DNA from 4 places in the Clostridioides sp. LIBA-6622 genome. Region 2 is predicted to be linked to each of the others. Evidence: riboswitches for the same ligand, from Rfam matches in the RefSeq annotation. Region 2 holds a riboswitch; each other region holds the start of a gene.
The links. Region 2 has a riboswitch for cyclic di-GMP ahead of ACTG47_RS15245 (M60 family metallopeptidase). Riboswitches for the same ligand answer to the same signal wherever they lie in the genome.

Region 1 (8,470 bases), 1.1 Mb from region 2:
GTAATATTGCAAATGATGAATAAAGAACAGCATTTGCAAGCTCTAAATCTGTTTCAATTGCACAACTTCCAATCACACCTTTATCACGCATATAGTTTATATATTTTGCTATATGAGGAACTAAACTCTTTAAAGTTAATTGATTTAGTGCAATTTGCATACTCCAATGAAATTTACCTGATTTGAATGTTTTATACTTTAAAAGAGTTTTTTGTAATAACTCAAATACAACATCAATCTTCAGATTATTTGGTATACAATCATCATATAAAACATCAGAAAAACTTTTTTCATACTGAACTAGAAACAATTTTATCACTTCATTAAATATTTCATCTTTTGATTTAAAATAGTGATAAAACATACCAACTTCACCACCTACACTATCTAAAATCATTCTTATAGAAGTATTTTCATACCCATGTTCTAAAAATAAATTAAGTGCATTATCAATAAGTTCATCTCGTTTACCACCATTTAATATTCGTTTTCGTGCCATTTTTATATCTCCTTTTAAACAGAACATTATTCCGATTAAATTATATCATGCTATAAAATAAACATCAACAGTTGGCAAAGTGATATTCTTTTTAATAAAATTTCTTCTTTTTCCTTTTAATAAATATTAGTACAATTAAAACTATAACAATAAATATAACCATTATTGAAAATATCAATCTTGATAGAATATTATGTCTTCTTATGCCTTGATTTTTATGTTTATTTAAAGTTCCATGTCCATAATTTTTAGTTCTTATCATTCTTTTTTTCAATTTTACTCTGCTTTTACTAGACCTACTACGTTTATGTTTACTTTTAGATTTAATAGTTTTAAATCTAGTATAATTAGATTTATAATTCTCTTGTGTTGAAGAAATGTATACACCAGAATCAATAATAGCTTCTGCATTAACTTGTAATGGATTTATAATACTAATTATAAGTAAAAAAGATATGGCTAACCCAATCAATGTTTTCTTTTTTTTCATATTTTCCCCCTCATAAAAATCTTATATCTAATTTATTATAATATATATGAAACTAAAAATTACAATTTTTTTCAAATTTATTATATATTCTCTTATCTTTAACATAATTTTTATTCCATCAATTCTTTCTTTTATTAAACTTTTTTAAATCAATATTAATTTATGATACTTAACATACAAAATACACGCTAAGCTTATTTTTACTTAAATCTTCCATTTAAAATTAAAATTACTTAATTAATTTATTCTATTTAATATTATAATAATGTTTTTTACAAAAGAAAAAGAATCCCATGAATAGGATTCTTTTTCTGAAATTTCTTAGTATATTTAAAGCTTACTAGTATCCAATTATGATAAACTTAAACATTCTTCTATGTATTGATTATATACATATCCAGAATATCTGTTTCCATTTTTATCAATATTAACTCTTGCCCATTTGCCCACACTATAACATACTTCAACCTTAAAACCATCAGGAATTGTAGTTATAATTCTAGAGTCTAATGTTCTATCATTTCTAAGTTCTAAACTTAAACCATTAGTTCTTATATTTCCTACATAATTCTTTTTTCTGTTTTTTATCATGTCATTATTATTATTTTTTTTAGCATTGCTAAATTTTTCTAGATATTTATAAAGTAACCAACCTTTGTCATAATTACTTTCAACTTCTGCCCATATTCCATCAACACATTTTAATTTAACAATTTTACCTTCTGGTATACTTTTCAACTTCATACTATTTATGTCTGGTCTTTCCCTTAAATTTAATTTAATCTTAGTCTTAAAATTGATGCTTGATTCGCCAAATTTTTTTAACATTAACTCAGATATCATCTTAAGCCCTCCTCTTGCCAAATATTAAGTTATTAAAAATATATAACTTTAAAAAATACTTTTAACAAAAAGAATTATTATCTTTTTGGCAACTGGCTGACATGACCTTTATTATATAAAGATTTTAGTCCCTATAGCTTTGCGTCATTAGATTTATCTAATATTGCCTATATCTGAATAATAACATAATTTAAACAATTTAAAAATGATATTCTCTCAAATTTTATATTAATTAAATATAAATTAAATTTTTAATTAATAATAACCAAAAAATATCTTTATATTTATTAATTTAATTATTGTTCTTCATAATTCATCCAAAAAATAGTAATTTATATATGATACCTCTACTTTTAACAAATCTTTTTCAATAAATATCAATATATCAAAATAATCAATAACTTTTTACATATTCAATTAATCTAAAAAATTATTAATTAATAGAGCCTAAAAATAATTTATATTAATTATTCCCTTTTTAAAATTTTTACTAATCTCTTTTATAGTACCTTCTCTTTAAAGGCTTTATCATAAGACATGTATATTTTATTTTTTAAATGACTTGACAAAATAAATATATTATAATATTATCATTATAGACTGACGGTCAGTTTATATCTTATATATCTATAACTGCTATGAACTAAATCTAAAATATTCAATATAAAATTTTTAAGAAATGAGGATTATTTATGCTAAAAAGAATATTATTAAAAGATTTAACACGAAATAAAGTAATAACAATTACTCTATTTATTTTTATTTTACTTGCATCAATGTTAGCATCTAGTGCAACAAATATCGCTATAAAACTCACTGATTCAGTGACTGCCTTGTTTCAAAAATCTCAGACACCACATTATGTCCAAATGTATTCTGGTAAATTAGACCAAGAAAAAATTGATAAATTTTCAACTAAAACTCCATATGTAAAAAAACAGCAAACTACTGAACTTTTAAATATAAATGGAGCTAATATCTTTCTAGGAGGTAAAGGAGAAAGTCAAGCTAATAGTGTACTAGAAAATAGTTTTACGAAGCAAAACAATAAATTTGATTTTTTATTAGATATGAACAATCAAATAATGCAAATAAAAGATGGAGAAATAGGAGTTCCTGTATATTACATGAAGCAATGCAATTTGAAAAAAGGAGACACAATAAAAATTATTAATGGTAATTTCTTTATAGAATTTACAATAAAAGACTTTATACGTGACTCACAAATGAACCCTTCTCTTGTTACTTCAAAGCGTTTTTTAATCAGTGATAATGATTGGAACATGTTAAAGTCTAATCTAGGAGAAAGTGAATATTTAATCGAATTTCTATTAAATGATATAAATAAAATTAGTGAGTTTGAGGCACTATATCAATCAACTGAGCTCCCTCAAACAGGTACATCAATAACTTATTCTATTTACCAACTACTAAATTCTGTGTCTGATGGAATTGTAATTGCTATTGTTATCTTAATTAGTATTCTTCTTATTATAATTTCTATTTTATGTTTACGATTTACTTTAATTACAACAATTGAAGAAGATTATCGAGAAATTGGTGTTATGAAGGCTATTGGTATTCAAAATAATAACATCCAAAAACTATATTTGATAAAATACCTTTTAATTGCATCTTTTGCAAGTTTTCTTGGTTACATACTCTCATTACTTATAGAACCTTTTTTTACAAAAAATATTTATATTTATATGGGAACAGTAGATAAAACCATTTTTAGCATTCTTATTCCATTTATAGGTTCAGTTCTTGTATTTTTAAGTGTTATATTCTTTTGTAAAATTATTCTTAAAAGATTCAAAAAAATATCTGTAGTTGATGCATTAAGAGGTAGCCATTCTACTAACTTGGTAAAATATGGTTATATCTTTCAACTACACAAAAATAAAATAACAGATACTAACATATTTTTGGGATTAAATGAAGTGGTAAAAAAATTTACTGTCTATGGGTTGCTTTGTTTTGTATACATGATTTGTATTTTCCTTATGATTGTACCAATTAATTTTTTAAATACTATTCAATCACCTGAATTTATCACTTATATGGGCGCTGGCAAGAGCGATATTCGCATTGACTTACCTCAAACAAAACAAACTCAGCATCTTTTTAATTCCATATTACAAAAAATCAGCGATGACAATGATATAAAAAAATATGAATCCTTTACAACAAGTTCATATAAAATAAAAAATAAAGATGGTAAAGTAGAAAATATTAAAATAGAAAATGGAAACTTTGAAACTTTCCCACTGACATATGTAAAAGGTTCTGCTCCAATTAAAGAAAATGAAATTGCATTATCCGTTATAAATGCAAATGAACTAAAAAAAAGCATTGGAGATACATTATCAATTTTCTCAAAAGATAAAAAGGTAATTCTAACTGTTAGTGGTATATATCAAGACATTACACATGGTGGTAAGACTGCAAAAGCTATGCTACCATCTAGTGAAGATAATGTTCTATGGCATATTATAAATTTAAATCTAAAATCTGGAGTCAATGTAGCCGATAAATTAGAGCAATATAGCATAAGTTATTACCCTGCTAAAATTACTGATATGAATAATTATATAAATCAGACATTGGGCTCTGTTATCAACCAGTTAAGACTTGTTATAAAATTAGCTATTGTTATATCTATTGTAATTTCTTCACTAATTACATCAATGTTTTTTAAAATGCTCATAGCTAAAGATACACCACAAACAGCAATTATGCTTAGCTTAGGATTTTCTACTAAAGATATACGCATTCAATATATTACTAGAGCTTTACTAGTACTTATAATTGGAACTATTTTAGGTGTTGTTATGGCAAATACACTTGGACAAAAAATATCAGGATTACTACTTTCTGGTATCTCCAATCTCCAATTTGTAGTAAATCCATTAATTGTATATGTACTTTGTCCATCAGTTTTAACTCTCACAGTATTTACTACAATTATATTAATTAGTAGAGAAATTAATAAAATAAAAATTATGTCTATTATAGAATAAGGAGTATGTTATGAATAATATTATAGAAACTAAAAAAATTATTAAAGAGTATACTATTGGTAAAGGAAATGTACAACAAGTTTTGAAAGGAATAGATTTGTCAATTAAACATGGTGAATTTATATCTGTTATGGGTGCTTCTGGCTCTGGTAAATCAACACTACTACATAACATAAGCGGAATGGATAGATTAACTTCTGGTACAGTCAGATTTTCAGGTGAAATGATTTCTAATATGTCAGAAGAAGTATTATCAAAATTTCGGTTAAAAAATATGGGTTTTATCTTTCAGCAAAGTAATTTACTTAAAAATTTAAATATATTTGATAACATAATTATTTCTGCTTACTTAAATAAAGAAAAAAGTCGTCAAATAATCAACGAACAAGCAACAAGACTTATGGAAAAAATGAATATTCTAGAAATAAAAGATAAAGATATTACTCAGGTCTCTGGAGGTCAACTTCAAAGAGCTTCTATATGCCGTGCTTTAATTAATAACCCAAAAATTTTATTTGGAGATGAACCCACAGGTGCACTTAACTCCAAGTTAACAAATGAAATAATTGATATTCTTACAGATATTAATCAATTAGGTACAACTATTATGATTGTAACTCATGATGCTAAAGTAGCAATAAAGACAGAACGAGTACTATTTATGTCTGATGGTATGATTGTTGGAGAAATTAAATTAGGCAAGTTTAATAATAATAATTTAAAAGAACGAGAAAATAAACTAATAAGTTGGTTATCAGAGTTAGATTTTTAAGTTTATTAAACTGTTCACTTTATGTACTTTAAAGCTAATGACTTATTCAATATTTGATGCTAAAATATAATTAATAAAATTTAATTATAGGTGATTGCATTATGAATATTACTAAAGGCATAACTTTACTCTTAACATTATCAATTGTAATATCATTAGCAGGATGTTCCCCAAAAAAAAGTGCTAGTGAAGTAGCAAAACAATATATTGATAGAATGAACTCTGGCGACTATGAAACAGCATATAGTTTATTAAGTAAAGACAGCAAGAAAAAAATTATTTTAGAGAATCTTGAAGAATTTCAAAATATTTTAGTTGAAACAAAAAGAATAATTAACTATAAAATAGGTAAAGAGAAAACTATAGAAACGTACAACTATGATGGTAAAGAGTATAAAAATGTGGTTAAATTAGAAGAAACTTTTGAGATAAAAAATCTTCTTTATAAAAAAGATGAATCTTTAAAGGTAAATAGATACTTTATAGTAGAAAATAATAAATACAAGCTCTTGTTATACGAAGATTTTAAAAAAGAATTTGGCATTAATAGTATGGATTTTGCTCAACTTAAACTTGATGATCATGGACTGGAAATCTTTAAAGAGGTCGACATCATACTAAAAAAAGCTATTACTATTAATCCTACTGATTCAGACCTTTATTATGCACAAGCATGTAATTACATGCGTTTTGATGGGTATCCTGATTATCCAAATGCAATATACAATGCTTTGAATTCAATTAACAAATCTTTAAAATATATAGATAAAAAGGACTCTGACTACAAAAAAAATGCAAGTAATATATATAACTTAAAAGGAGTTATACTTATGTTTCATAGAAGATTTGATGAAGCTCAACAATATTTAAATAAAGCGTTATACTTTAATAAAGATAATGAAGATTCAAAACTTAATCTTAATACATTAAAAAATAATTTAATGTAAGCATTTAATTTTTAGCTATATAAATCATTCTTATATATGGTTAACTGCTAAATCATAATTTATGTGAAACTAATTACAATTTTAAACGATAAAGACTTATTGCTATATAAATATTACTCTATAACAATAAGTTTTTTTATTTAAAAAGAAAACACAATTTTTAAAATTTAGAAAAACTTGATTATGAAAATTCAGATTAAAAATCTTGATGATTTTTCAATTATATTATTAACAGGATATTAACTAATTCGCTCATCTAAAGTTAGATGCTATTTATTAAGAGCCCTATACTATGTATACAAAGACATATACATAATCTAAAACATTAAAATACAATCAAATAATAAAAAAGAAGGTATAAAGAGCTACCCTCAAGCTCAATATACCTTATAAATGTCTAAACTTCATTTTTTACTAATTTTTCTATATCTTTGATAATATGTTCTTTAGATTTTTTTCCAGCTATAGCATCAAAAATTGCAACAGCCTTTTTCTCCCCAAACTTTTCTGCTACATCATTAAAGTCTAGAAATCTAACACTTTCTTTTGGTTTACCAAACATATAACACCTCTCATACACTTTTATATATTTATTATAACTTCTATATATTTATTTTTCACCAATAAACGTTAGACAAATTAGTTCCTTTATTTTTTTAGTCTGATTTTACTTTCAAAATTCTTAACAAAAACAGTTTATTCTACTCTATAAATAAAAATAGACAATTTAATTTGTAGTAAACTTGATAATAAAATACAATAAATAAAACTTTATTTAATCTATTTGCCAAAACTTTTTATTAAAATTTATATGAATTATAAAATATATATTACATGGAAATATAAATATATAAATACAATTATTCCAATATTCAATTTATTTTAAATAATAAAAAATATAACATATTTAATCAACACTATATAATTCTTAATATAGCCTGTAATAAAAATACTCTAAATCTTAAAAGTATTTTCGAATTTTTGGATACAACTAGGAAAATTTAATAAAAATATAAAATCATAAGAATAAAATTTAGTATAATTTTAAATAACTCAATGCTACAAATATAAATAAATTATTGCTATTAAAGTTATATGTCAAACTCTTCTAAAATCTTTACCGCAAATCTTGCATTTGGATATGTAATAGAGCCTCCACCAATTACACCTATTTTTATTGCTTCTATAATTTCATACTTACTTGCCCCAGAATTAACACAACCCTCAATATGGCAACAAATACATTCATCACATCTACTTAAAATAGAAATAGCTAATCCTATTAGTTCTTTATTTTTTTTACTTATAGCTCCTTCTGAATAAGTCTTATCATCAAGGCTTCCAAATACTCTAAAAAATTCATCTGTGTCACTTAATTTTTTATTGTAAAATTCTCTATATTCCTTCATTTCTTTAGTATTCATGTTATACCTCCTATATTTATAAATAATTTCTTATAAGAGTAGCACACTATACTTATACTTTCAACATTAAATACAAATTTTCAACTTATATTCAACAAACTAATTAATATAAGTTATTAAAATTTTGAATAAACCATATTAATTTCATTAAATAATATTTTTTCAGAGCTAAAACAAATATCTTAGTAAATTTTTAATTATATATTTCAGCTCTGAAATGTATTATATTTATCTAAATATTATGGTAATAATTGATTGTATTAGTTATTTCTAATTGAAGCTCTATATAGCAAATAAGAATATATAAATGGAAATATTACAATTACAAAAATTACAAAGATATTATAAAAAGGGATACTCGTAAAAGCATTAATAATTAATAATATCCCACCAATAATCCAAATCCAGCCAGCTAAATGATGTGTCTTATTCCAATTGTCTTCATCATTAAGAGCCCATGGTGAAACTATTC
Region 2 (8,470 bases):
CTAGCTTCTGTCTTTGGTTTTGTATACTTTAATCCAACTATAGGTAATGTCTCTTTCATATCTACTATTATATATGGATTTTCTTCTACATTTATATCTGGGTCTTTTTGTGGGTCTTTGTTCCATTCAGCTTTACTAATTCTCTTTCCTTTATAAGTAGTGCTTGCATCATTATCCTTTATATTATCAATTTCAGGATTTTGTAGTGGTCCATGTGAGTCATTTTCAGTTCTAATGTCACCATCAGAAATAGTGTTTGTTATAAATGACCATGCTGACTTATTAATTTTTCCTTCATCTGATAATTTTACAGTACCAACTTCAAACTCGTCTGTTGGATTTAAGTGATAGTCATATGCAACTACTTTATATGTAAATGCTCTGTTATTAAGAGGAGATATATTGTCAATAAATTGAGCTTTACTATTTCCTTTTGCATCCACAAAACCTACTGTTCTATATTTTACTTGAGTTCCATTTTCTCCATCTAAATAGTTTCCATCACTTCTTATTATTTCATATCCCAATATCTTATCTTTATCTTTATCAACATCTAAATCTATAGCTATCTTATTAGATTTAACTAAAGAGCCACTTTGCACTCCATCAGCAAAACTAGCATTTACCTTAGTATCTTCTGCCATGTTAGATATGTTTTCGTTTAAAATCTTTCTTCTAGCCCCATCATTTACATACTGTATCTTTCTAGTCTCTTTTTCGAACTTCTTACCATCCATTATACTGTTTAGCTCTGGTGTAATCTCTACTCCCCATGCCTTAAAGTAATCTCTTAAATCTTTTTCAACAACACTTGATGCCATAGCAACTAGCATTTGGTCTTTTGGCAAGTTATTTATTGGGTCATCACTTGAAAGTGCTCTGTATTTTCTAGAAATTTTAGCATAGAATGAATCATTACCTAAATCAGCATCTGAATTATTCTTTAACATTGAACCAGTGAAATCATCATCATATGCTAAATGTAATTGCCATAACATTCCAAGTCTTTCAAATACGTTACTTGGTATTCCCAAACTATTTGAAGTAACATGTTCATATATCTTATCCATTGTAGAACCTTCAAGTCTTGAATGTGTCTCATCATCAAATGTCTGAGCAAGTAGTGCAAGTACATTGTTACTAGTCTCACTATATGTCATCTTACCTATATCTGTAACATGCCCTATCTCATGACCTATTCCCCATCCAAATAAACTTCCTCCACTAGCTTTTCCATTAGCATCTATTTGGAAAGGTACTCCATTCATAAGCCCTGGCACTGAACCGTATTCCACTCCTACATGTAGACCAGAAGCATACATAAATGCTCCAATAAACATTCTTTGATATTTTATGTTCATACGAGACTTTGGAGCCATATCATTTTTAGTTATATTAAACTCATTATCGTCTATAGTTCCATTACCATCTAAATCTTGTGTCTTAAATACTCCTCTTTCAGAGTATATTAAATCCATAATTTGTTCCCATGCAAGCATGCTATTATATAGTCTATCTACTTGTGTGTTTAAATCAGAATTTCCTTTTGATATTCCTTGATATACAGCTGTTGCTGGAACATTTAATGTCACTTTGTCACTTTCAATATCAGTAGTGTTTAGTACACCTGTTGTTTCTGAATATCCATATGAATTACCAATATTCGTTCCTGGATAGTATGGTTCTCCTTTTATATCATCCTTATATTTAGCTAATTCTTCTATATAAGTTTTTATTTTTTCTTTAGACTTAGAAACTCCCTCAGGGCTATTGTCATTTATCATTCCATTTAAGTTAAGGTGTGGTATCTTAGTAGCTCCTGCTACACGCACTTTTATATCTCCACCACTTGGAGTATCATAAGGGTATCTTATATATAAGCTTCCTCCACGTTCTGCATCTAAGCTGTGAAGCTTACTCAACTGAATTACATTTTTACCAGTGTTAAGGTTTATTTCTCCACTCTTATATGCTCCAGACTCTCCATAGTATTGTGTATATATTAACTTAGGAGTCTTACCACTTTTACTTCCAACATATATCGTAATTTCATCTCCAGCTCTAGCAGCTACTCCCAATGCCTGCCAGTCATTTCCCATACCTAAGTTATTCGACTTAACAGTATAGTTTCCACTCTTATCTTTATATTTTCCTGATACATTTATATCTTGATTAACAGTAGTCACATCAGTAAGTGTTGCTCTATCATTATATAAGTCTTGAGCTAATTTTAATTCTCTTTCTATAACCGTCTTATATGGATGATATTCTCCACTTGCTGTATCTGGAGTATTAAGTCTATCTTTTAGTTCTGTTATTTTTTCTTGAGTTATACCTTTTTTTAATTCAACTTGTAAATCGTCTGTAAATAAGTCTCTTACCTCTTTTTCTATACTGTCATACTCATAGAATTTAAGCTCTGATATATTAGATTTATATGAATAAGAAGAACAAACACTAACTTGTATCTTAGTCGCATTTATTGGTTCTTTTAATCTAACCATCACGTATTTATTATTATTTACAGGGTCTGTCTTTGTTTCAAAAGGTACATCGCCTAAATTATGTAATTGACCATTTTCATCCCAATAGCGTATCTCAAAGTCATTTATTGTCTTATCAGAAACATCAAATCTAGGTGTAGCCATAAAAGTATCCATAGTATATGCTTTATCAAAAGTTATGATTGGACCTCTATTTGTTCCCTCAGCAGCATTATATTCTGGAAAAGTCCAATGTGTTGTAAAATCTCCATCTACTATATTAAATTTATCAAATGGATTTTTATCACTATATTCACTTTTATCATGTCCAGCTGGATAAGTTACATCTACTATATGATTAGTTGGTATTCCAAATCCAGCATCAGACTTAGGAGTGTTAATCAGTCTATAGTTAGGTGTTGTTGGTGCATCTACACTTTCAGTTGTACCTAGATATATTTTAGACATTCCACTAGTTCCCAAGTGGTTAGTAGCTGTCATTCTAACTTCATATGTTGTATTATCCTTAAGCCCTTCTATTTTTGAACTTGTTCCACGAATAAGTTTATCGTTGTATTTTATCCAAGAACCATTAGAACCTTTTTCTCTGTAATATAAGTCAAAATCTTTAGCTTGTTTATGATTTTTCCAACTTACATCAAGAGCTTTAAATCTTCCTTTAATACTTATGCCTTCTGGTGGCTCTGGTTTTGTATCTGGAACAACTTGAAATTCTAATATACTATCTGGGCTAAATTGTATTGGCTTATAGTTTGAGTCTACATTTTCTGGTACTCCATCTAAATTCTCTGATGTTGCATCTTTATATCCACTAGACCAATCACCATTTAATGACTGTATACTAACTCTATATAGACCATACGCATCTATATCTCTAACCTCTATAGAATTTTTGCTAGTTTGTAATTTTTTAGTTGATAATACTTTTCCTTTGCTATCAATTGTATCTAATATAAGTTCATATGCAGATACATTCACTTCATTGTTCCAATAAAAAGATACCTTTTCATTTCCAACAGCAGTACTAGTCGCTATTTTATTAATTTTAGGTATATTCATATCTGGCTTTGGTATTTCTTTATAAACATTATTTAAAAACTCAACTTTAGATATTTCTGCAAGATTTCTATCATTAGCAGTTGTAGCTGTTATTTTTATAGTTATCTTTTTCACTGCTACTTGTTTACCAAGATTTATCACTATATCGCTATTTTGAACATCTGCATATGTTTCTAAAGCTGACCTACTATATGTAGATGTCGTAGAGTTGTCATCTTTACTAATATTATTATCTTCTTTTGGTGTATCTTTGTCTAAATCAGATTTATCAGTTGATGAGCTTTCTTTATCATTACTTTCCTTATTATTGTTTTCTTGCTCATTTGTATTAGAATTTGATTCTTCTTTATCATTTTTTTCTTCTTGAGTATTATCTGAGTTATTATCAGATTGCTCTGTATTTTCTTCTTTATTATTTACTTCTTCTTGCTGTTCTTCTTTTAAAGTTTTTACATACTCTTTATTTTCATAAGGAATCTCTTGAACATTACCATCTTTATCTGTAACCTCAACTATTCCTTTTGCTGGAGCACTCCCTTCAGGAGCTTTAATATTTATAACTTCCATATCAAGTGCTTCTGATAACGCTATATCCATCACTGCCGGTTTTTCTTCTGATATTTTATCCCCTTTATTTGCTGGAGATATTGTAACTCCACTACTTTCTCCACTAAACAAATCTTCTACAGTACCCTGAATATTTGTATCACTATTTTCTTCTAATGTTACTTTACTTGTATCTACTATAGGATTGGTAGGTACTATACTTTCCAGACTATTTGCATTTTCATTTTGCCCTAGATTTTTATGTACATAGTCTAGGTCAGCAATATCTACCTTTCCATCTCTATTTAAATCATATTCTTTTTTATTTGAATCTATATTTTCTAAAACTTCATTATAATCATTTTTATCTACTTTTCCGTCTCCATTTACATCTCCCATTAAGAATAGTTCATAGTTTAAAGGTTTATTTTTATTATCTACACTTGCTCTATTACTTAATAAAACCCTTTGAGAATAACTTGATATATCAATATCTTTAACTTCTTTACTCTTAAATCCACTTCCAGAGACTTCTACCTTGTATTTTCCAACAGGTAAATTACTGAACATAATATTATAATATGATATATTTTCATCTTTATCTTTTACTTCACTTCTATTGGCAGATAATTTTTTGATAGTATAGCCTATAGAATCTGTTCCTATATTTATACTTCCTGAATTTTTACCTCCAAGTTTTATTATCCCACTATTGTTACTACTATCTTTTAATTGTAGTTGTATATCAGTTATACTTTCTGATTCATTATTTTTGATTGGAAGTGAAAAATTTAAATCCACTTCTAAATTTCCCTTTAGCTTTTCTGTAACTGATTTTTCAACTGACCTTAGTTTCCCCTCTAATATAGGCTCTGCAAAAACATTCAATGGTGCACTACACATAGATACTGCTAGTACACAAGATATTGCCTTTTTCATGAAATAACAATCCTCCCTCAATAAATCTTTAATTTTCCATGAATTTAAATGCTATAGTTTCAGACAATAAAAAAAGACACTCAAAGAGAATCTTTATTATAAATAAAAAGAACTTGCTCTTTTTAGCAACTGGCTGATATGGCTTTGTAAGCTTTAATCCCTATAGTTTTGCGTCATTAGATTTCCCTAATTTTGCCATTTAATTTTCAATGCTTTTATACCCATTTTATACTATATTTAAACTTTTTAGTACAAATTTTTTATATTAAAATACAAAAAAAGAATATTTATATTATTATGTTAATATAAATATTCTTTATCATTATAAATACATTACTTAGATGTTATTTTCTAATTATTATCTTATTACATATTTCCATCACTTATATATACTATCATTATCAAAATATCTAACTCTCGATAAATACTTATTCTTTATATCTTCCATAAAACTCATGTGTTGCATATATCGTCTTATCACCTGTCATAGTTAACCCAAATCCCATTATCTCATATCCTTTATGTAACATATTTGTACCTTCCTCAGGATTGGTCTTCCACTCATTAAAAATAAAGTTTCCTATATCATCTGCATCCCTATTTGTATATACAGGTTTGTCTGGGATTTTATACTTAATTATATTTTCCCCTTGAACAGAAATGTACCCAGACTTAATCTCACTCCAATCTAAGTATTTCAAAAAAGTAGAATACGAATTTTTACCATTTATAGTATGAGATAAAGTCTTTTTATTTGCCATTAAATTAGACCAGTCATTTGCTAGACCTTCTAATCTACTTGCTACAGATAACTCTCTTACACCATTTTCTTTTCTGTATTGTTTTGTAAGAGCATATATTTTTCCCTTTATCCTATCCTTAAATACCTTATCATTTGGATTATAGTACAATCCTTGTTGATTTGGTGAGGCTTGATTTATACATTGCTTGATTACATTTTGATTTATTCCTCCTAGTACAGTCAATTTATCTGCACCACTTAAAATACTCTTATTGCTACCATTTTCAACTAAAACCACAGGTGCATTTTTTGCTATTGTAGAAGCTACCAATGCATCAGTTAGTTGCATACCTTTACTTAAATAAAATTCTTTACTGTCTTTATAAAATTCTTGTATAACTCTTTTATTTGTGTCAAATCTATCTGTTCCACCCAATCTAACAGAATTTGTACTCTTAACCAGTTCATCACTTATTATCTCGCTAGAACCAAGTGCATAACTCTTTAATCCTGTTGTATCAAATCCTACACTGCTTCCATCTGTAAGTATTATAGGTACTCCATCTCTTGCTGCTACTGGCGATGCACTTATTGCATCTGCTTCTCCTGTGATTCCATTAGCTATAATTACCTTATCGATTGGTTTAATTTCTTTGATTTTCTCAGCTATCTTCACACTCGTATCAAATCTATTTTCACCAAATATTCTCTCTACAACCTTATTTTTAGATATCAATTGATTTTCTATACCTTTACTTATAGTCGATTCTGAACCTATTATATATACATTCTTTGCTTTATTTAATCTTTCCATTGTAGTATTTGGGATTTGATTTTGTTTTGTCATTAAAATAGGCGCGTTTAATGCTCCTGCTAAACCACTTGCACTCAAGCCATCTGCCAGGCTATTATCCGAATTGATTAGTATTGCTGTATTATAGTTTTGTTTGTCTGCTATTTTTGCTGCGGTCTCATATCTGTCAGTTCCTTTTATTTGTTCAACTGATGTGAGCGCATTTACTCTAGGAGTATTTACCATTACTAAAAATAGTGTAAGTCCTATAGCAAATATCTTTCTACTATTCTTCATATTTTTTACCCCCAATATTAATTTTTATAATTTTGTTATATTGATTTTACTTAGACTTAATAAAAAGTTACAATTTTGTTACCATATTTTATATATGATACCATAGTTATCCATTTAACTCAAACAATATAGTTAAAGTTTTTATTATTCATAAATTCAAAACATTATAACTTATTTTCTTTAATTAAGTAATAGTCTCGAAAGTTTTATTAAGTTATACACTCAAAATAATACAGTTTAATAAGCATGTATTTTCTATAAACTGTCTTCTATATAAAGTTTTTAAAATCGATATTTTAAGATACAGTGACTACAAGATATAATAATCAAAAAACAATAAAAAGATGGCATCTTAACTTATTTTAAGATACCATCTTTTCATTGTTTCTATTTTAATTGTTTATACTTATTTATTATCTATATTATATCTTACTTAGCTAAACATTATCTAAATAAACTTACAAATTTAAATTTTATATACTATTAGTTTCTAGTAAATAAGTTTATTTTCTCTGCTATTTTCTCAATAGCATTTTTAGCTATTCCTTCACCTATTTGTACTAACTTAGTAGTATTCTTAAGTCTTAATTCAACTACTTCTTCTTGTGACTTAGAAAGTTCTTCTGTAGTTAATATTATTGGTGCTTTTGCACTAGCTGCAAGTGGTGCTGCTGTAAGTGCATCAACTAATTGTCCATTTCCACCTACATAACCATCTTTTGCAACATATGCTTTAGTTGCTCCTGCATAATACTTGTTGATTACTTTAGCATTAGTGTCTTTTCTGTTTTCTCCTGCTAATCTTTCAACTTTATTATTTAAATCTATCTCAACTAATTTGTTTTCAACATCTTTTGATACAGAGTTCTCTCCGCCAACTATTTCTAATTCTTTTCCATTTAATAACTTCTCAGCTTTAGTATCCAATTCGTTACCTGTAACTATTATTGGAGCACCAAATTGAGCAGCTCTAGCAGATATACTCATAGCATCTGCTTCTCCATTTCCACCTACTACGAAAGCAGTTTTAAATGTATCTTTTAATTGTTTTGCTATTTCTAAAGAAGTCTCAAATCTATCTTCTCCAGAAACTCTTTCAACTTTACTTACACCTAACTTAGCAAGTTTTTCTTCAGTTTCTTTTGATATTTTAGATTCTCCACCTACTATATATATTTTCTTAGAAGATAAGTTGCTTCCAAGTACTCTTAATATCTCTGCTTCTATTTCTGATGGTAATGAATCTTTCTTTGATAATAGTATTGGTGCATTTTTTTGAGATGCAAGTGGTGCTGATGCCAATCCATCAACTATAGCATCTTCTCCAACTAAGACTATTGATTCTGCTGCTCCATCATTGAATCTCTCTTTGCTAACCTCTACTGCTGTTGTAAATCTTGAATCTCCAGATAAAACTTCTACTTTTAATTCTTTTCCATCTTTAACATCAGTTAATACTTTGTGTAAGTCTCTTACTAACTTATGGTTTTTACTTGATATGCTTATCGTTTCTGGTTTTTCATTTGTCTTACTTAAAACCATATCAAAGCTTGATTTTTCTGGCTTATCTTTATCATCACTATCTTCTTG
Region 3 (8,470 bases), 510 kb from region 2:
TATAAATAAAAAATTATAAATAAAGAAGAAGTAGTTAGATTTAATGTATAAGGTATTAGATTATATGTATTCTTTGTCAGTAGATTAAAAGCAGAAAATATACTATAATTAGATAACATAAAAGAAAATGCCGATACAGGGGGAATTAGATAATGAAATATGAAGAAGCATTAGAGTATATATCACAAACCAATAAATTTGGTGTAAGATTAGGTCTAGAGAATATTGGAAAATTATTAGAATTATTGGGGAATCCACAAGAAACTTTAAATATAATACATGTAGCTGGAACTAATGGAAAAGGCTCAGTGTGTTCTTTTGTTTCTAATATACTAAGAGAGTGTGGATATAAAGTTGGTTTATATACATCTCCGTATTTAGAAACCTTTACTGAACGTATAAGAGTAAATGGAGAAAATATACCACAAGACGATGTTGCTAGGATAATTGAATTAATAAAAGAAAAAATAGATATTATGGTAGGACAAGGCTATGCATATCCAACAGAGTTTGAGGTGGTTACTGCAATGGCATTTTATTACTATTCAGAGCAAAAGGTGGATTTTGTAGCGTTAGAAGTTGGTCTAGGCGGAAGATATGATGCTACAAATATAATAACAAAATCACTTGTAAGCGTGATAGCATCTATAAGTTTAGATCATACAGGGATACTTGGAGATACGATAGAAAAAATAGCATATGAAAAGGCTGGTATAATAAAGGAAAATGGAGTAGTGCTTGTATATGACCAGACTGATGAAGCAAAAAATGTCATAAAGTCAGTTTGCAATGAGAAAAAAGCACAATATATAGAAGTTAATTTTGATAATATAAATATAAAGAAATCAGATATAGAATCTCAAATATATGACTGTACTGTAATGAAAGAAATTTACAAAGACCTTGAAATAAAATTGATAGGTGAACATCAGATAAATAATTCTATATTGGCAATAAGTGTAATAAAATATCTAAAAGATATAAATAAATTAGAAAATATAAATGAAAAATCTATAAGAAAAGGGCTTATAACTACTAAGTGGCCAGGGAGAATAGAAAAAATAAAAGAAAATCCAATTTTTATAATAGATGGTGCACATAATGAAGATGGAGCAAAATCTTTAGCAAAGGCACTTAATAATAATTTTAAAGATAGAAGTTTAACTCTATTAATAGGCATGTTAGAAGATAAAGACATTGATAGTGTTTTAGATATATTATTGCCACATTTTAATAAGGTAATAACAACAACACCTAGCAATCCAAGAGCCATAAATTCAGATATACTAAAAGAGAAAGTATTAAAATATGTAGATGATGTAACATCAAAACATGAGATAGAAGATGCAGTAAATTATACATTAGAAACATCAAATAAGGATGATGTGATAATAAGTGCAGGTTCTTTATATATGATTGGTACAGTGAGAACTTTAGTAAAGAAATTATAACTTTATAAAATAAATATATGAATACAAATAAAAATATGAAAAAGAGCTATCTACTAACTTAGATAGCTCTTTTTATATAAAATAAGTTTTTAATAATTTTTCTGATGTTTATATAGCAGTAATTATATAGATTGACGTATAGCTTTAGATAACTGGTCTGGGCAAGAAGTACCTTTTCCTCCACAATCAATACCATTTAATTTATCAGCAACTTCAAGGGCATTTTGACCAATGATTAAGCTTCTAAGCCCTGATAAATTACCATTACATCCTCCTATGAACTCAGCATCAACAATCACATTATTTTCATCCACTTCAAAAACCATTTCTCTACAACAGACACCGCTTGGGTTAAATGTTACTTTCATTAAAAAGACCTCCATTAAATATTATTTCATTTTTTTAACATTAATAATAATACCAAATATATGCGTAATAATGCAACTATAAAGCATAATACAAGCTAATGAAATAATATATTATTGTAGTATATGTATTGTGGAGAGGAGGGGTTATGTGAAAATCTATATTTCTAACTATCTATCAAAGAGTATTAGCATAGTTGATTATTCTACACTTGAGCTAGAAAAGGAAATAGTATTAGAAGATAATATATATCCACATCATTTTTGCATAGAAAAAGAAAAAAATTTAATATACATACCTAGCTCAAGTAATGGGATACTCTATGTCTTGGATTTAAGCAATGATAAAATAATTGATACTGTTTCCATAGGAGGAAGTCTTAGTCAAGTTGTGCTTAGTGATAATGAATTATTTGTAGCAAATGAAGATTCTAATAGTATATATGTATTGGATAAAAACACATTAAATCCAATAGGAATTATTGGTGTTGATAATATGCCGCATGGATTTGATTTTGACAGAGAAAGCAAGAAGTTATATGTACCATGTATAAATTCAATAGTATGTATAGATACAATAAATAAAAATATACAAAAGAAAATTAATATGGACTTTAGAGCCTGGCATATAGAACTTGATAAACAAAAGAAAGAAATGTATATATCAACACTCGATGGAAAGCTTATAATAGTTGATGAAGTAAGTATGGATATTAAAAAGGTATTATATGAATTCTTATTACCAGTAGAAATAAGATTTAATTATAGTGGGAAAAAAGTTTATGTCGCTGATTTGGGTTATAATAATGTGAGAATTTTAGATTATACAACAAGTAGATACATTGGAAATATTGAGATAAACGGAATTCCACAGGGATTAGAAATATCTAAAGATGAAAGGCTATTATTCGTATCAGATACACAAGAAAACTCAGTAAAAGTTTATGAAACTGCAAATAACAAATTGATAAAAGAAATTAAGGTAGGAAAAGAGCCTACAACTATAATTTGTTTGTAGGCCTTAATGTATGTCTCTTATAAGTAAGTCGATAACTTCGGCATACATATAAGATGCATTATTTTTCCAGTTGTTGCAAATAAGTTTTGCTTGTTTTTCTGATGAAACATTTAGATTTAAATCTATTAAGTTAGACTGATTTTCTATGACTCTAAGGTTGACAATAAATTCATTATCACTTTGTTTTACAAAACTAGACTTTACTTGAGTATCTGCTAGTAAATTTTCTTTATTAGAATCTATATACTTGTCTATTTTTTCTGTAACACTAGTAGGTATTCGATTAAAGAAGTATTCTAGACTTTCTACGCCTCTTTGAGTAAGAGCATAATATTCTCTGTCAGAGTCTTTATATGTAGTCAAAAACTTAGATTCCATAAGCTGAGATAAAAGCTGTTGCAATGAAAAGTAATTCATCATCTCAGTCTCTAATACTACTTGAGTTATTTGAGAATTAGTTAAATCCATTTTAATTTTTTCTAATATATATAAAATTAAAAGTTTATGATACGCTAATTCTTCAGACGAGTTTTCAAACATAAATATCATCCTCCGTCAAACTATTTCTATATATAATATATTAAACTAATTTATACAAAATTAAAAGAACAATTTGTATAGTATTATGAATCTTTAACAAATCATATAAAATTAATTTTATAAACAAATACAGAGAAACAGGGCTACTAATTAGCAGCCCTGTTGATACCCAGGTGTCAAAATTTACTATCTATTTTCCAGCCATTTGTCTTTCAGCCATTTCAACTAATTTCTTAGTCATGTATCCACCAACATATCCATTTTCTCTAGCTGTTAAGTTACCTTTGTCTATGTTTTCATAGTTAGATAAACCTATTTCGTTAGCTATTTCTAATTTCATTTGGTTTAAAGCAGCTTTTGCTTCTGGCACTACTGTTCTGTTTGAATTTGACATAGTAAATTTCCTCCTCAAATAATTAGTTTATGATGTCTAACAACACTTTTATTTATGTGATGTTAATACTAATTTCTCCAAAATAAAAACAATATATACAGAAAAATAAAGGTAAAAATGTAAAAAATATTAAAAAATTAAATAAATGAAGATTTTGAAGCATCTAACTAGAACAATATAGGCTTTGTTTTTTTACTTATTGTCTTATAAATTAAATATTACAGTACTTTTTTGAGCTAAAAAAAAATAAATTTTAAATATAGAAGAAATTATTTAAAAGGGGGAATTGTATGAAAAGAGAAGTCAAAAGAACTAAAGCTTTGATATATAGTGTTTTATTTTTTTCATTATTATTAGTATTAATATTTGCTCTTGTTTATGGAATAAAGTACATATGTTCCAATTCTGATAACTCAAAAATGCCTATATATAAAGTTGATACAAATGAGAAAAAAATAGCTTTAAGTTTTGATGTTGCGTGGGGAACTAATAATATGGATGAAATTCTAAAGATTTTAGATAAACATAATGTAAAAGCTACTTTTTTTCTAGTTGGTAGCTGGGTAGATGATAATCAAGATATTGTAAAGTCTATAGATGAAAAAGGACATGAAATTGGAAATCATTCAAATACCCATGCGAATTTGAAAGAAATATCAAAAGAAGATATAAAAAAGGAAGTAGAAACTACATCAGGAAAAATATTTAATATAACAGGAAAAAGGACTAATTTGTTTAGACCACCTTTTGGAGATGTAAACAACAAAGCTATGGACATTTGCAGTGATTTAGGTTATAAAGTAATTAAGTGGGATGTAGACTCTATAGATTGGAAAGAACTTGGTCCAAATCACGTAATTGAAAAAGTAATAAAAGAATCTCAACCTGGTTCAATAGTTTTATTTCATGCTAATATAAATGATGTAGATAACTATTTAGATACTATAATAAGTAAACTTAAAAAAGATGGATACAGTTTAGTAAAAGTATCTGACTTATTGTATAAAGATAATTACATAGTTGATTCTAATGGAGTGCAAAAACCTAGGAATTGACAAGCAGTAAATGTATATTTTAAGTAAAGTTGTGGTAAATTATATAGTATATGTTAGAAAAGTGTCGATAAAAAGACGGTGTCTATTTATTGACACTTTTTATGCATGTATGCGATATCAATAATTATAGATTAAATTGATTAAAAAAGTGTCTAATAATTGACTTTTTCAAAATGAGTTTAAATGTCTAAAAGAAATTATGGATGCTGTAAGATAGTATTTTCAAAGGGTATAAGTTTGTTTAAAAGTTGGCATAGAAATTGCTTTGTTAATAATCGATATGTTCTATAGAAATAAACAATATGTTAAGACATTGTAATAGAAAAACAACATTAACATTATTTGAACAAGCTTATAAAAAAAATTAATATACTTAAGGGGGCGTACTAGTTGAACAAACTATATTCTATTTTATTAAAACAACACGTTGGTGGTCCAGATAAGCCAGTAGTAAGTGTTGGAGATGTAGTAAAAAAAGGAACTCTAATCGCAGAACCAGCAGGATTAGGGGCAAATATTTATGCCAGTGTTAGCGGAAAAATAAGTGAAATAAATGACCAAGCTATAGTAATTGAAGCTGATGAAGTGCAAGATGATACTTTTGAACCATTAAAAGGAGAAGGTATACTTGACCTAATTAAAGAAGCTGGAGTTGTGGGAATGGGTGGAGCAGGATTCCCTACTCATATAAAATTAAACATAGATTTAAAAGGTGGAACAATATTAGCAAATGCTGCTGAATGTGAACCTTTATTAGCTCATAACATAAAAGAAATAGAAGAAAGACCAGAAATAGTTTACCAAGGTATAAAGTATGCTATGGAAGTTACTAATGCTGGAAAAGGTATGCTAGCAATAAAAAGCAAGCATCCAGAAGCAATAGCAGCATTCAAGAAAGTAATAAAGCCAGGAGATAACATAGAAGTTGCAGAACTAGTTGACATGTACCCAATGGGAGAAGAGAGAGCGATAGTAAGAGATGTTCTAGGTAAATTACTTGAGCCAACTCAATTACCTTCAGAAGCTAATGCAGTAGTAATAAATGTAGAAACGTTAACTAGAATAGTAGAAGCTGTTGAGAAAAAAAGACCAGTTATATCTAAAAATGTAACTGTAGTTGGTCAATTAAACAGTGGAAAAGAATCTATAGTATTTGAAGATGTGCCAATCGGAACTACTGTTGGAGAATTAATTGAAAGAGCTGGTGGAATAAAAGGTGAATATGGTGAAATAATCTTAGGAGGACCTTTCACTGGTAAAGCTACTACTTTAGATACTCCAATAACTAAAACTAGTGGTGGTATAATCGTTACTATGCCATTTGTTAATGAAAAGAGAAAAATGGGTCTTTTAGTCTGTGCATGTGGACCTAATGAAGAAAGAATGAGAGACATAGCAGCTAAAATGGGAGTTACTGATATAGTATCAGTTCAAAAATGTAAACAAGCTCAAGAAATTAAAGGTGCATTAAAATGTGAAAATCCAGGACACTGTCCAGGACAAGCTCAAAAATGTATAGAATTTAAGAAAGCTGGAGCAGAAGTTATATTAATCGGAAACTGTACTGACTGTAGTAATACAGTAATGGGTTCTGCACCAAAATTAAAATTAGGTGTATATCATATTACTGACCATGTAATGAGAACAGTTAATCACCCATTAATAAGAAGAATAAAAGGTGATGTAAGATTAAAAATAAAATAATATAAAAATATATAATAAAACATCCTTGGAAAAAATTTTAAAATTATTTTCAAGGATGTTTTTTGTTGTGATATGTCGATAACATTAACGAATAATATAAATAATATGGAAAAAATAGACAAAATATAATATATACTATATAATAGTGGCAATAGCTATTAAAATTATATTAGACAAAAACAAACTCAGATATGTGGCCATATTGACATATAAAAATTGAATTGAGTCAATTATCCAATAGAGTTAAGATTTTTTGTATTATCTCAAGATACTCTAAAGTATCTTTTTTAGTGTGGAAATAAGTTTTTGTCTCTTGCTAATAATTTTAGAATGTTCGTAAAGAGTGCACTTAAAAAATAAAAAGTATTACAAAAAAATAAAAAGTATTACAGACATAAAAATTACTAAAAACCTATTTATAGAAACTGTGAAGTATATCTTAAATTTGGGCACTTAAAAGATATATGGAGTTAGTAGTGCAACCTGCTATAAATATAAATAGGAGGAAAATCTTGAAAATAAAAATTAAAAAATCAAGTATAGTTAGTTTAGTAATTGCTTTTAGTATAGCATTTACTGCATTTGCACCAATAATATCTTATGCTGACGAAGTAAGTGGAAAAGATACAATACTTGATGGAGAGAAACCATCAGGAGGAGAAACACCAGACGGAGAGAAACCATCAGGAGGAGAAACACCAGACGGAGAGAAACCATCAGGAGGAGAAACACCAGATGGAGAGAAACCATCAGGAGGAGAAACACCAGATGGAGAGAAGCCATCAGGAGGAGAAACACCAGATGGAGAGAAGCCATCAGGAGGAGAAACACCAGATGGAGAGAAACCATCAGGAGGAGAAACACCAGATGGAGAGAAACCATCAGGAGGAGAAACACCAGATGGGGAGAAGCCATCAGGAGGAGAAACACCAGATGGAGAGAAACCATCAGGAGGAGAAACACCAGATGGAGAGAAACCATCAGGAGAAGAAATTCCAGATGGAGAGAAACCATTAGATGAAATTATACCATCACAAGAAGAGGAAGAATTAGAAGTAGAAGAAATGAGTTTGAATAAGAATATTGAAGATATTCTTAATCTTACTATATCTCAAATAAATAAGCTTGTATATAATTTCTGGGGAGACGAAAATGATGTAAAAACAGATGGACAGTCAGAAATTAATGAAGTACTTACTTCAAAGGATGGAAATACTAGTCTTTGGTATAATGATAAAAATTCAAAAGTAAAGAATACTTTTTTATTAAAAGAAACAGATGGTTCAGATAGACCTTATTTTAATATAAGATTTGATGAGAATACAAAAACTTTAACTTTCGATTATGTAATAGAAGGTCTTATAGGTGGAAGTTCTAAGGATGGTAAATATGTAATAGAAGGTGAAGATGGAGACCAAACTGCATTCTGTTATAATAATCATTTAAAATCTCCAAGTAGTGAACATAAGAGTCCATATTTACCAGCAGAAGACTTTAATGGTCAAGAAAATCAAAATGAAGATGCAATTAAATCTATACTATATGCAGGTTCTGAGTTTGATGGATTTGGATATAAGCAACAATTTAATTTAGGTGGAAAAGAATATGAAATTATGGCTCATTCTGTTACTCAAGATGCAATTTGGATTACACTTGGACAAATGAATGAGCAAGAAAGACTTAAGTTATATCAAAATACTATAAAACTTTATGATAGATTTATAGCAGATGCAAAAACAGAAGAAGAAAAAGCTGAGTATCTAAAAGGCAAAGAAGCAGCAATAAATAGAAAAGCTTATTTAGAAGCATTATTAGAAGCTGGTCGTAAGGAGTTAAAGCCAAATGATACAGGAAAACCTAGTTTAAGTAATGGTTTAACTGATATTAAATTTGATAAAAATCAAGATGGAACTTACGAAACAGAAGCTGTAGCTCTAGTGGGT
Region 4 (8,470 bases), 750 kb from region 2:
ACCAGGTAATTCATACTCTATAGGGTCTTCTATAGTTAGGAGATTCCTATTTTCCGTATTTAATTGATTTAACATTGAATATAATGTAGTTGTCTTTCCACTTCCAGTAGGCCCAACTACCAATATAAGTCCATAAGGAGTGTTTATCAACTCGTCATATATCTTAGAGCCATGCTCATCTATTCCTAGTACTTCTTTGCTAACCATAAAATTACTCTTATCAAGAACCCTCATGGCTATCTTTTCATCCCTATTAGTTGGCATTGTAGAAATCCTAAAATCTATAGGTTTGTTATCTACTTTTAAATAGATTCTGCCATCTTGTGGGATTCTCTTTTCAGATATATTTATATCTGACATTATTTTGATACGACTTACTACTGCTTTGTATGGCGCTGAGTTCATTCTCATATATTCCCTTAGCATACCATCTATTCTAAATCTGACACGCATGTAATTTTCGCTTTGTTCTATATGTATATCACTTGCTTCCATTCTTACTGCATTTTCTAGTATGTTGTTTACTAATCTTACTATTGGAGCTGCGTTTACATCTTCTTCAAGTATTACTGTTTCTCTTACTCCACCAGTTCTATTCTTGTTGTACTCAGTCATTGCCTTATTTATTTCTGAATGAGCATAAGCATGACCTATTGCTTTGTTTATATCTTCTGCACTCGATATAAATATTTCTACATCTTTTCCTGACATACGTCTTACATCTTGAACTGCTTCTCTATCTTGTGGGTCTGACATGGCTAGACATATCTTGTCTCCATCGATTTTGAATGGAAATATCGCATATCTTTTGCATATATTTTCTGGAACCATTTTTGTAGCTAATGTGTCTATTTCTGTTCCTTCTAAAAATACACTTTCTATATCCAAAAGTTCTTTTAATACACTTATTAATAAGTTACTATCTATAAGACCTTCTTGTACTAGAAATTCTCCTAGTCTTTTTCCACTGTTTTTTTGCTCTGATAATGCCCATTTAAGCTGGTCTTCTGTTATGTATCCTTTTTCAACCAGTTTGTCTCCTATTCTAACTTTTTTAGCCACAGATTTCACTCCTTTACTATCTCAATTATATCATCATTTATGATTGTATATTAAAGAAAATAGTATAAAAGACAGGAAGATTTTCTTCCTGTCTTTTTTATTAAATTTATGATATCTTACTCAATGTGTATATAATTTTAACTCTTTTTTGAATACATCTAAACATTTTATATGAATACTACATATCAGTATTATCTATAAGTACTATATATATAATCCCATTTTTTACGGTATTATCTTTTTCTAATGGCTCAGTAAGTTCAGTATCTTTTTTATTCTTATATATTTTATTACCTAAATCACTCAATAACTTATTTGTTTGTTCTTTTGTTAATGTAGCACCTTCGACTTTATTATCCTTAGTATTACCTATCTGTAATACTAATTTATTGCCAACAGAAAGCAATTGATATTCTCCACCTATATCTGCTTTATCAGGAAGAGTCTCCATATAAGCACTTAAACTACTTAAAGTACCATCAACAGGAACTTTATTATTATCTGAATAATAAGACAATGCTGCACTCTTAACTGAACTATAATCAGACTCAACACTTGCTACCTTAGCCTTATTTATATTACTAAATAAAGCTGGAACTGCTACTACTGCTAATATACCTATAATTGCAATTACTACCAATAATTCCACTAAAGTGAAACCTTTTTTATTCTTTCTTAACTTCATTTTTATTCCCCCTCAATTTTTTTAATTAATACTTACTTATAATATATCTGGTTAAAAATCTAAGTAAAATTATTTACACGTACTAACCAGATTTATTTCTAGCATATAACCATTTTAAAACAAAAAATGCTATGAAAATAAAAGTATCCATAAATAAATACAATTCCATAGCCGGTTGCACCACTAACTCCATATGTCCCAAGGCGCCCAAATCACAGAACATACATCAACGTTTCTATTTTTATTAAATTCAGGGTAATGCATAAAATATATACATATCCACTTATATTATATAATAGTTACCAAATTTTATCAACTAAGTTTATATTATTTATATATACCAATAATTTACATATTGAAACACAATTACTATAAATATTTATACTATACAAAAAAAGAAACATCTCCCTACAATTATCATATATCGTAAGGAGATATTTATAAATTATCATTTAGTTTTATCATTGTCATTTCCATCCTTTGCTAATATTTATTTGAAAGCTAGAAGCTATTACAATATAGTATTTTATTAAAATCATCTATATATAAACATTCTATCTCTTTTAATTATGATTCAGTCACAATCACTATATAAATGAAATTCTTCATTTACAGATATGCTTATTGTGCAAAATTACTTTCTTTACAGTAACTTTATATAATCCAGAACCCTCTCACAAACATTAAAGATATAGAATAGATACTATTTTCAATTCTTATAAATAAACTTTCAATAGATTTTTTTATTTCTTCTAGATTGTGACTGAATCATTTAATTATTAGGGGTTCATCTTCTGACCTTCCCATTGGAAACACCTCTTTCTTTATTTATATTTACATAATACTACATAATCTGAAATTTTTCAATACTTTTTCTAAATATTTTTTATATTCATAATATTCATAATATTATATGTTTTTTTATACTTATTTTTTACTTAACTACATCTAAGTTTTAAACTATAATCCTTACCTAAAATTACATACATACTTCTAATAATAAAAAATAGCTATATAAATTAAAATATCAAAAAAGAGTTGCTCAAAAGTTTTATATCCTTTTAAACAACTCTTATAAATCTAATAAATTAGAATAATTTACTTACTGATTCGTTAGAGAATATCATTCTTATAGCATCACCAAATAAAGGAGCTACAGTTTTTATCTTTATCTTATCAATTCTTTTCTCTTCAGGAAGTTGTATAGTATCAAGAACTATTAACTCACTTATCTCTGAATTAGAAATTCTTTCAATAGCTGGTCCTGATAATACACCATGAGTACAACAAGCATAAACATCTTTTGCACCAAACTCTTTAAGTGCATTTGCCGCATTAACTATTGTTCCTGCTGTATCTATCATGTCATCTAATAGTATAACATTTTTACCTTTAACATCACCTATTAAGTTCATAACTTCACATACATTAGCTTTTGGTCTTCTCTTATCTATTATAGCTATTGGTACTTCTCCATTTAAAGTATTAGCAAACTTTCTTGATCTAGTAACACTTCCTAAGTCAGGAGATACTACTACTAAATCTTCTATTTTCTTTTCATTGAAGTAATCTGCTAATATTGTTCCACCTAATAAATGGTCTAGTGGTATATCAAAGTATCCTTGTATTTGAGCTGCATGTAAATCCATTGTTAATACTCTGTCTGCTCCAGCAGCAGTTATTAAGTTTGCAACTAATTTAGCAGTGATTGGATCTCTTGCCTTAGCTTTTCTGTCTTGTCTTGCATATCCATAGTAAGGAATAACTGCTGTTATTCTTCCTGCTGATGCTCTCTTTAATGCATCAATTAAGATTAATAACTCCATTAAGTTATCATTTACTGGACTGTTAGTAGATTGTACTACAAACACATCACAACCTCTTACTGTCTCATTCATATTTACACATATTTCACCATCACTGAATGTACCTACTTCACAGTCTAGCACTGATACACCTATATAGTCAGCTATTTTCTGTGCTAACTCTTTCGATGAATTACCTGCAATAATTTTAATCTCGCTTCCGCTAGTATTCATTTATGTAACCCTCCTGAAAATTTTAAAATCTTAACGAATATAATTTATAATAATTTCGAGCTAAATTTATTAGCCAAAATAATAAACTAATAATTACTTACCTTCTGCATCTTTTTGGTTCTTCTTTTCTACCCAGCCTTCTTTAATAACTTGTCTTTCTCTAGCTATTGCCAAAGCTCCATCTGGAACATCATGTGTTATTGTTGAACCAGTTGCTATATACCCTTTTTCTTCTACAACTACTGGTGCAACTAGGTTAGAATTTGAACCTATAAATGCGTTATCTTTTACTACTGATTTAAATTTATTTTTACCATCATAGTTTACAAAGACAACTCCACATCCAATATTTACATTTTTACCAACATGTGCATCGCCTATGTAAGAAAGATGAGAAGCCTTTGAACCATCTTCTATAACAGCATTTTTTACTTCAACAAAATCACCTATTTTTACATTGTTTCCTAAGTTACTTTTCGGTCTTAGATATGCATATGGTCCAATAGTAGTATTTTCTCCAACTTTACTATCAATTATAGTTGAATTTTTTACTTCTGTACCATCACCTATTTCTGAATTTGTTATAGATGAATTTGTTCCAATTATACAATCCGAACCTATCTTTGTTTTCCCTTGTAACATAACGCCTGGATATATTATAGTATCATTACCTATCTCAACATCAGATTCTATATAGGTAGAGTTAGTGTTTATTATAGTCACTCCATTTACCATATGAGATTCATTTATTCTTCTTCTCATAATCTCTTCTGCTTTTGATAATTCTACTCTTGAATTAACACCCATAAGCTCTTCAATAGTTGAACCTGCAAATGCACCAACTTTAAGACCTTTGTCTCTCATTATTTTAGCAGTATCAGTTAAATAATATTCGCCTTGTGCATTGTTATTATTTAACAAGTCTAATGCTTCTCTAAGACTCTTACCATTAAAACAATAAATTCCAGAGTTTATCTCACTTATCATTTTTTCTTCTGAATTTGCATCTTTTTGTTCTACTATTCTAAGAAGGTCACCCTTTTTATCTCTTATTATTCTACCATAACCTGTTGGATTTCCAACTCTTGTTGTAAGAACTGTGGCATGATATTTATTTTCTATATGATATTCAAATAATTTTTTTAAAGTCTCTTCCTTTATAAGTGGAGTATCTCCACAAAGTACAACTATTATATCTTCATCATTAATATATTCTTTAGCCATCTTTACAGCATGCCCTGTTCCAAGCTGTTCTGTTTGCATGGCTATTATAGTTTCTTCTGCTAATTTTTCCTTTACTACTTCAGCTTCATGTCCCAAAATCACAACAGTATCTTTTACACCTGATTTTTTTGAAACATCTATAATATGGTTAACCATTTCTTTTCCACATACTTTATGAATAACTTTTGGGTATTTAGACTTCATTCTTGTTCCTTTACCTGCGGCAAGGATTATAGCTTTAAAGTTCATTGATACACTCCATTCAATCTAATTTAATTTTATTCGTATTATTCTCTCAATCAATATACATTATAATACATTTATTTGACAATTTGTATACAACATATACATTATCACTAATAATATAGCACTTTTTTACTAAAAAGTACATATTTTAATGCAAATTCTCCATTTAAAAAGAGCCTAAATGTTCGGGCTCTCTCCATTTTATATATTTATTATTATTCAGCAGCTACTTCCCATTGAACTAATGCTTCATGATACGCTTGTAAAACTGCATCTTCTAAAACTTGTCTCATTTCTGCATTTATTGGATGAGCTATATCTCTGAAATTTCCTTCGCCTACTTTTCTGCTAGGCATTGCTATAAATAGGCCATTATGGCCTTCTATAACTTTTATATCATGTACTACAAACAAATTATCGAAAGTTATTGAAACTATACATTTCATCTTACCTTCTTCTGTTAATTTTCTTACTCTTACGTCAGTTATCTTCATACCAAAATATCCCCCTTTGATTTTGACAGAAATTAATTTATATTAAAATTATTATCGCTGGAATAAATTAATATAAACTGTTTTTTAAGTAATTCTATGAACAACTAGGGATATCCTCTTTTTATTTTTACATATTTTTCTAAATATTTTTTTTATTAATCTTCATCTATCTCAAATTCAAATTCTGAATCTTCTTCATCTAAATCTTCATTTCTATATTCATCTTTAAAAGTCTTTAAATTTGGCTCTACTACTATTTTATCTCCATCAACATCCAACTGAATTAATGAGATATAATCTTTTACCATCTTTTCTGAAGGGTTCGTTGTAGATATGAATACTCCAGTGCCTATAACTTCTGCACCAAATTCATTCATAAGGTCTACCATTCCTTTTATAGTACCTCCACCCCTCATGAAATCATCTATAATTATAACTTTACTATCTGGCTTAAGGGCTTTTCTTGGTAAACTCATACTCTCAACCTTAGAGCTTCTATTTCCACTCACATATGTCATACTAAGAGTAGGTCCTTCTGATACTTTTATATCTTTTCTTATTATAACTAGGGGCAAATTCATAGCTTTTGCAGTCATAAGTGCCATAGGTATACCTTTTGTCTCCATTGTCACAACATAATCTGCATCTACATACTCAATATTTGAAGCAAATATCTTTCCTATTTTAGCAGCTATTGTAGGGTCATAAATTAAATCAATCAAGTATAAAAAACCACCAGATAATATTCTAGACTTGTCACATATTTTCTCACATAATTCCATTAAGAACTCTGCATTTTCTGCTATAGAAGTTTTAGGTATATATTTTACTCCCCCTGCTGCTCCTGAGATAGTTATAACTTTACCTAAATGCAGTTTTTCAAATACGTTTTTTACAACTAATAAATCTTCACTTATTGTTGATTTTGCTGCATTAAATTGATTTGTAAAATAACTTAATGTATATATTTTATTTGGATTATCAGACAGTATTTTAACTATCGCTCCAATTCTCTCTGTTCTTTTAAATTTCATTGCTATTTCCTCCTACAAGTACCTTTATATAACGTTAAACTAACTAATGCATAACAATTCTTATTGTGGTATAATATTACTTATGTTTTATTATATTCAAAAATAAAATACATATAATATTATATGCATATTAATTATAAAATATTGAACATTATATTATTATACCACAAAAATAGTTCATATTGTAGGACTTAATTAAAAAGAAAGGTGGTTTTATTATGAATATACACTTTATAGGAATTGGCGGTATCAGCATGAGTGCATTAGCTGAAATATGTATCAATAAAGGTTACCAAGTTTCAGGTTCGGATTCAAACGAATCATACCTATTAGACAAACTTAGAGACCAAGGTGCAACAATCTATATTGGTCAGAAAAAAGAGAATATATCAGATAATGTAAATATGGTTGTTTATACAGCAGCGGTTCATCCAGACAACGAAGAACTTATAGCTGCTAAAGAAAAAAATAAATTAGTAATGAACAGAGCTACTTTTTTAGGCCAAATCATGAGGGAATATAAGAACTCTATAGCAGTTTCTGGAACACATGGAAAGACTTCTACAACATCTATGCTATCTACAATCTTTGAATATGCAGATTTAGACCCAACTATATTAGTTGGTGGTAACTTAAGTATGATAGGTGGTAATGTTAAGATAGGTAATTCTGACCATTTTATAACTGAAGCATGTGAATATGTAGATAGCTTCCTTAATTTTAACCCTAAAATATCTATAGTCTTAAATGTTGAGGAAGACCATCTTGATTATTTCTCTGGTATAGATGAAATTAAGGCTTCTTTTAACAAATTTGGTAAACTATTACCTCCAGATGGCTATTTCATAATAAATGGTGATGATGAAAATGTTGATGACATATTATACGATGTTAAAGCTACTATTATAAAATATGGTAGAGACTCTGATAATGATGCTGTAATAAAAGATATTCACTTTGACAATGGTGGTCATGGAATATTTAGAATAGAATATCAAGGAAAAGACTTAGGAGAATTTGAACTTTCTGTATATGGTCTTCATAACATATACAATGCATCTTCTGCTATAATGGCAGCTCTTGTTTCTGGTATTGATTTAGAGACTATAAGAAAAAATATAAAAATTTATAAAGGTGTAGGAAGAAGATTTGAAACAAAAGGATATTATAAGAATGCTTTAGTAATAGATGATTATGCACATCATCCAACTGAATTAAAAGCTACTTTAGCTGCTGCTAAAAAATTAAAAAAATCTACTTTATGGTGTATCTTCCAGCCACATACTTATACTAGAACAAAATCTCTTTTAGGCGAATTCTCAGAAGCATTCTATGCTGCTGATAAAGTTATAATAACAGATATATATGCTGCTAGGGAGAAAGACCCAGGAGATATACATTCTAAAGACTTAGTTGAAAAGTTATATCAAAACAATGTAGATGCTATCTACATAAAAGAATTTGAAGATATAGTGAAATATTTACGTGAAAATGTTAATGATAATGATTTAGTAATAACTGCTGGTGCTGGTCCGATTTATAAAGTTGCAGACTTATTGATTGAAAAATAATATATAAAAAGTAATTTAGGCTATCAAATCTATAATTTGATAGCCTTCTTAAAATTCTATTTCTTTCCAATTTCGAATATCTCATTTTTAAGATAATCAAACAAACTTGTATGAA

Region 1: another riboswitch for cyclic di-GMP. It lies ahead of ACTG47_RS10365 (SH3 domain-containing protein); the one in region 2 lies ahead of ACTG47_RS15245 (M60 family metallopeptidase).
Region 3: another riboswitch for cyclic di-GMP. It lies ahead of ACTG47_RS17525 (Cys-Gln thioester bond-forming surface protein); the one in region 2 lies ahead of ACTG47_RS15245 (M60 family metallopeptidase).
Region 4: another riboswitch for cyclic di-GMP. It lies ahead of ACTG47_RS18600 (type II secretion system protein); the one in region 2 lies ahead of ACTG47_RS15245 (M60 family metallopeptidase).

The regions. Positions count from the first base shown of each region.
Region 1 covers NZ_CP196998.1:2,142,882-2,151,351, forward strand. Annotated here, with positions in the region: gene ACTG47_RS10355 (TetR/AcrR family transcriptional regulator) at 1-499, opposite strand, end outside; gene ACTG47_RS10360 (hypothetical protein) at 591-989, opposite strand; gene ACTG47_RS10365 (SH3 domain-containing protein) at 1,341-1,832, opposite strand; cyclic di-GMP riboswitch class I at 1,917-2,010, opposite strand; gene ACTG47_RS10370 (ABC transporter permease) at 2,525-4,855, shown strand; gene ACTG47_RS10375 (ABC transporter ATP-binding protein) at 4,866-5,627, shown strand; gene ACTG47_RS10380 (hypothetical protein) at 5,729-6,574, shown strand; gene ACTG47_RS10385 (hypothetical protein) at 6,972-7,136, opposite strand; gene ACTG47_RS10390 (carboxymuconolactone decarboxylase family protein) at 7,666-7,998, opposite strand; gene ACTG47_RS10395 (SdpI family protein) at 8,259-8,470, opposite strand, start outside.
Region 2 covers NZ_CP196998.1:3,242,512-3,250,981, forward strand. Annotated here, with positions in the region: gene ACTG47_RS15245 (M60 family metallopeptidase) at 1-5,048, opposite strand, end outside; cyclic di-GMP riboswitch class I at 5,170-5,255, opposite strand; gene ACTG47_RS15250 (cell wall-binding repeat-containing protein) at 5,477-6,880, opposite strand; gene ACTG47_RS15255 (cell wall-binding repeat-containing protein) at 7,364-8,470, opposite strand, start outside.
Region 3 covers NZ_CP196998.1:3,752,731-3,761,200, reverse strand. Annotated here, with positions in the region: gene ACTG47_RS17565 (S8 family peptidase) at 1-19, shown strand, start outside; gene ACTG47_RS17560 (bifunctional folylpolyglutamate synthase/dihydrofolate synthase) at 153-1,451, shown strand; gene ACTG47_RS17555 (TIGR03905 family TSCPD domain-containing protein) at 1,574-1,819, opposite strand; gene ACTG47_RS17550 (YncE family protein) at 1,968-2,834, shown strand; gene ACTG47_RS17545 (DUF4364 family protein) at 2,838-3,374, opposite strand; gene ACTG47_RS17540 (alpha/beta-type small acid-soluble spore protein) at 3,565-3,768, opposite strand; gene ACTG47_RS17535 (polysaccharide deacetylase family protein) at 4,059-4,823, shown strand; gene prdC (proline reductase-associated electron transfer protein PrdC) at 5,214-6,527, shown strand; cyclic di-GMP riboswitch class II at 6,939-7,024, shown strand; gene ACTG47_RS17525 (Cys-Gln thioester bond-forming surface protein) at 7,040-8,470, shown strand, end outside.
Region 4 covers NZ_CP196998.1:3,987,526-3,995,995, forward strand. Annotated here, with positions in the region: gene ACTG47_RS18595 (GspE/PulE family protein) at 1-1,062, opposite strand, end outside; gene ACTG47_RS18600 (type II secretion system protein) at 1,241-1,747, opposite strand; cyclic di-GMP riboswitch class II at 1,908-1,993, opposite strand; gene ACTG47_RS18605 (ribose-phosphate diphosphokinase) at 2,836-3,786, opposite strand; gene glmU (bifunctional UDP-N-acetylglucosamine diphosphorylase/glucosamine-1-phosphate N-acetyltransferase GlmU) at 3,880-5,259, opposite strand; gene spoVG (septation regulator SpoVG) at 5,472-5,750, opposite strand; gene purR (pur operon repressor) at 5,906-6,784, opposite strand; gene murC (UDP-N-acetylmuramate--L-alanine ligase) at 7,003-8,355, shown strand; gene ACTG47_RS18630 (hypothetical protein) at 8,412-8,470, opposite strand, start outside.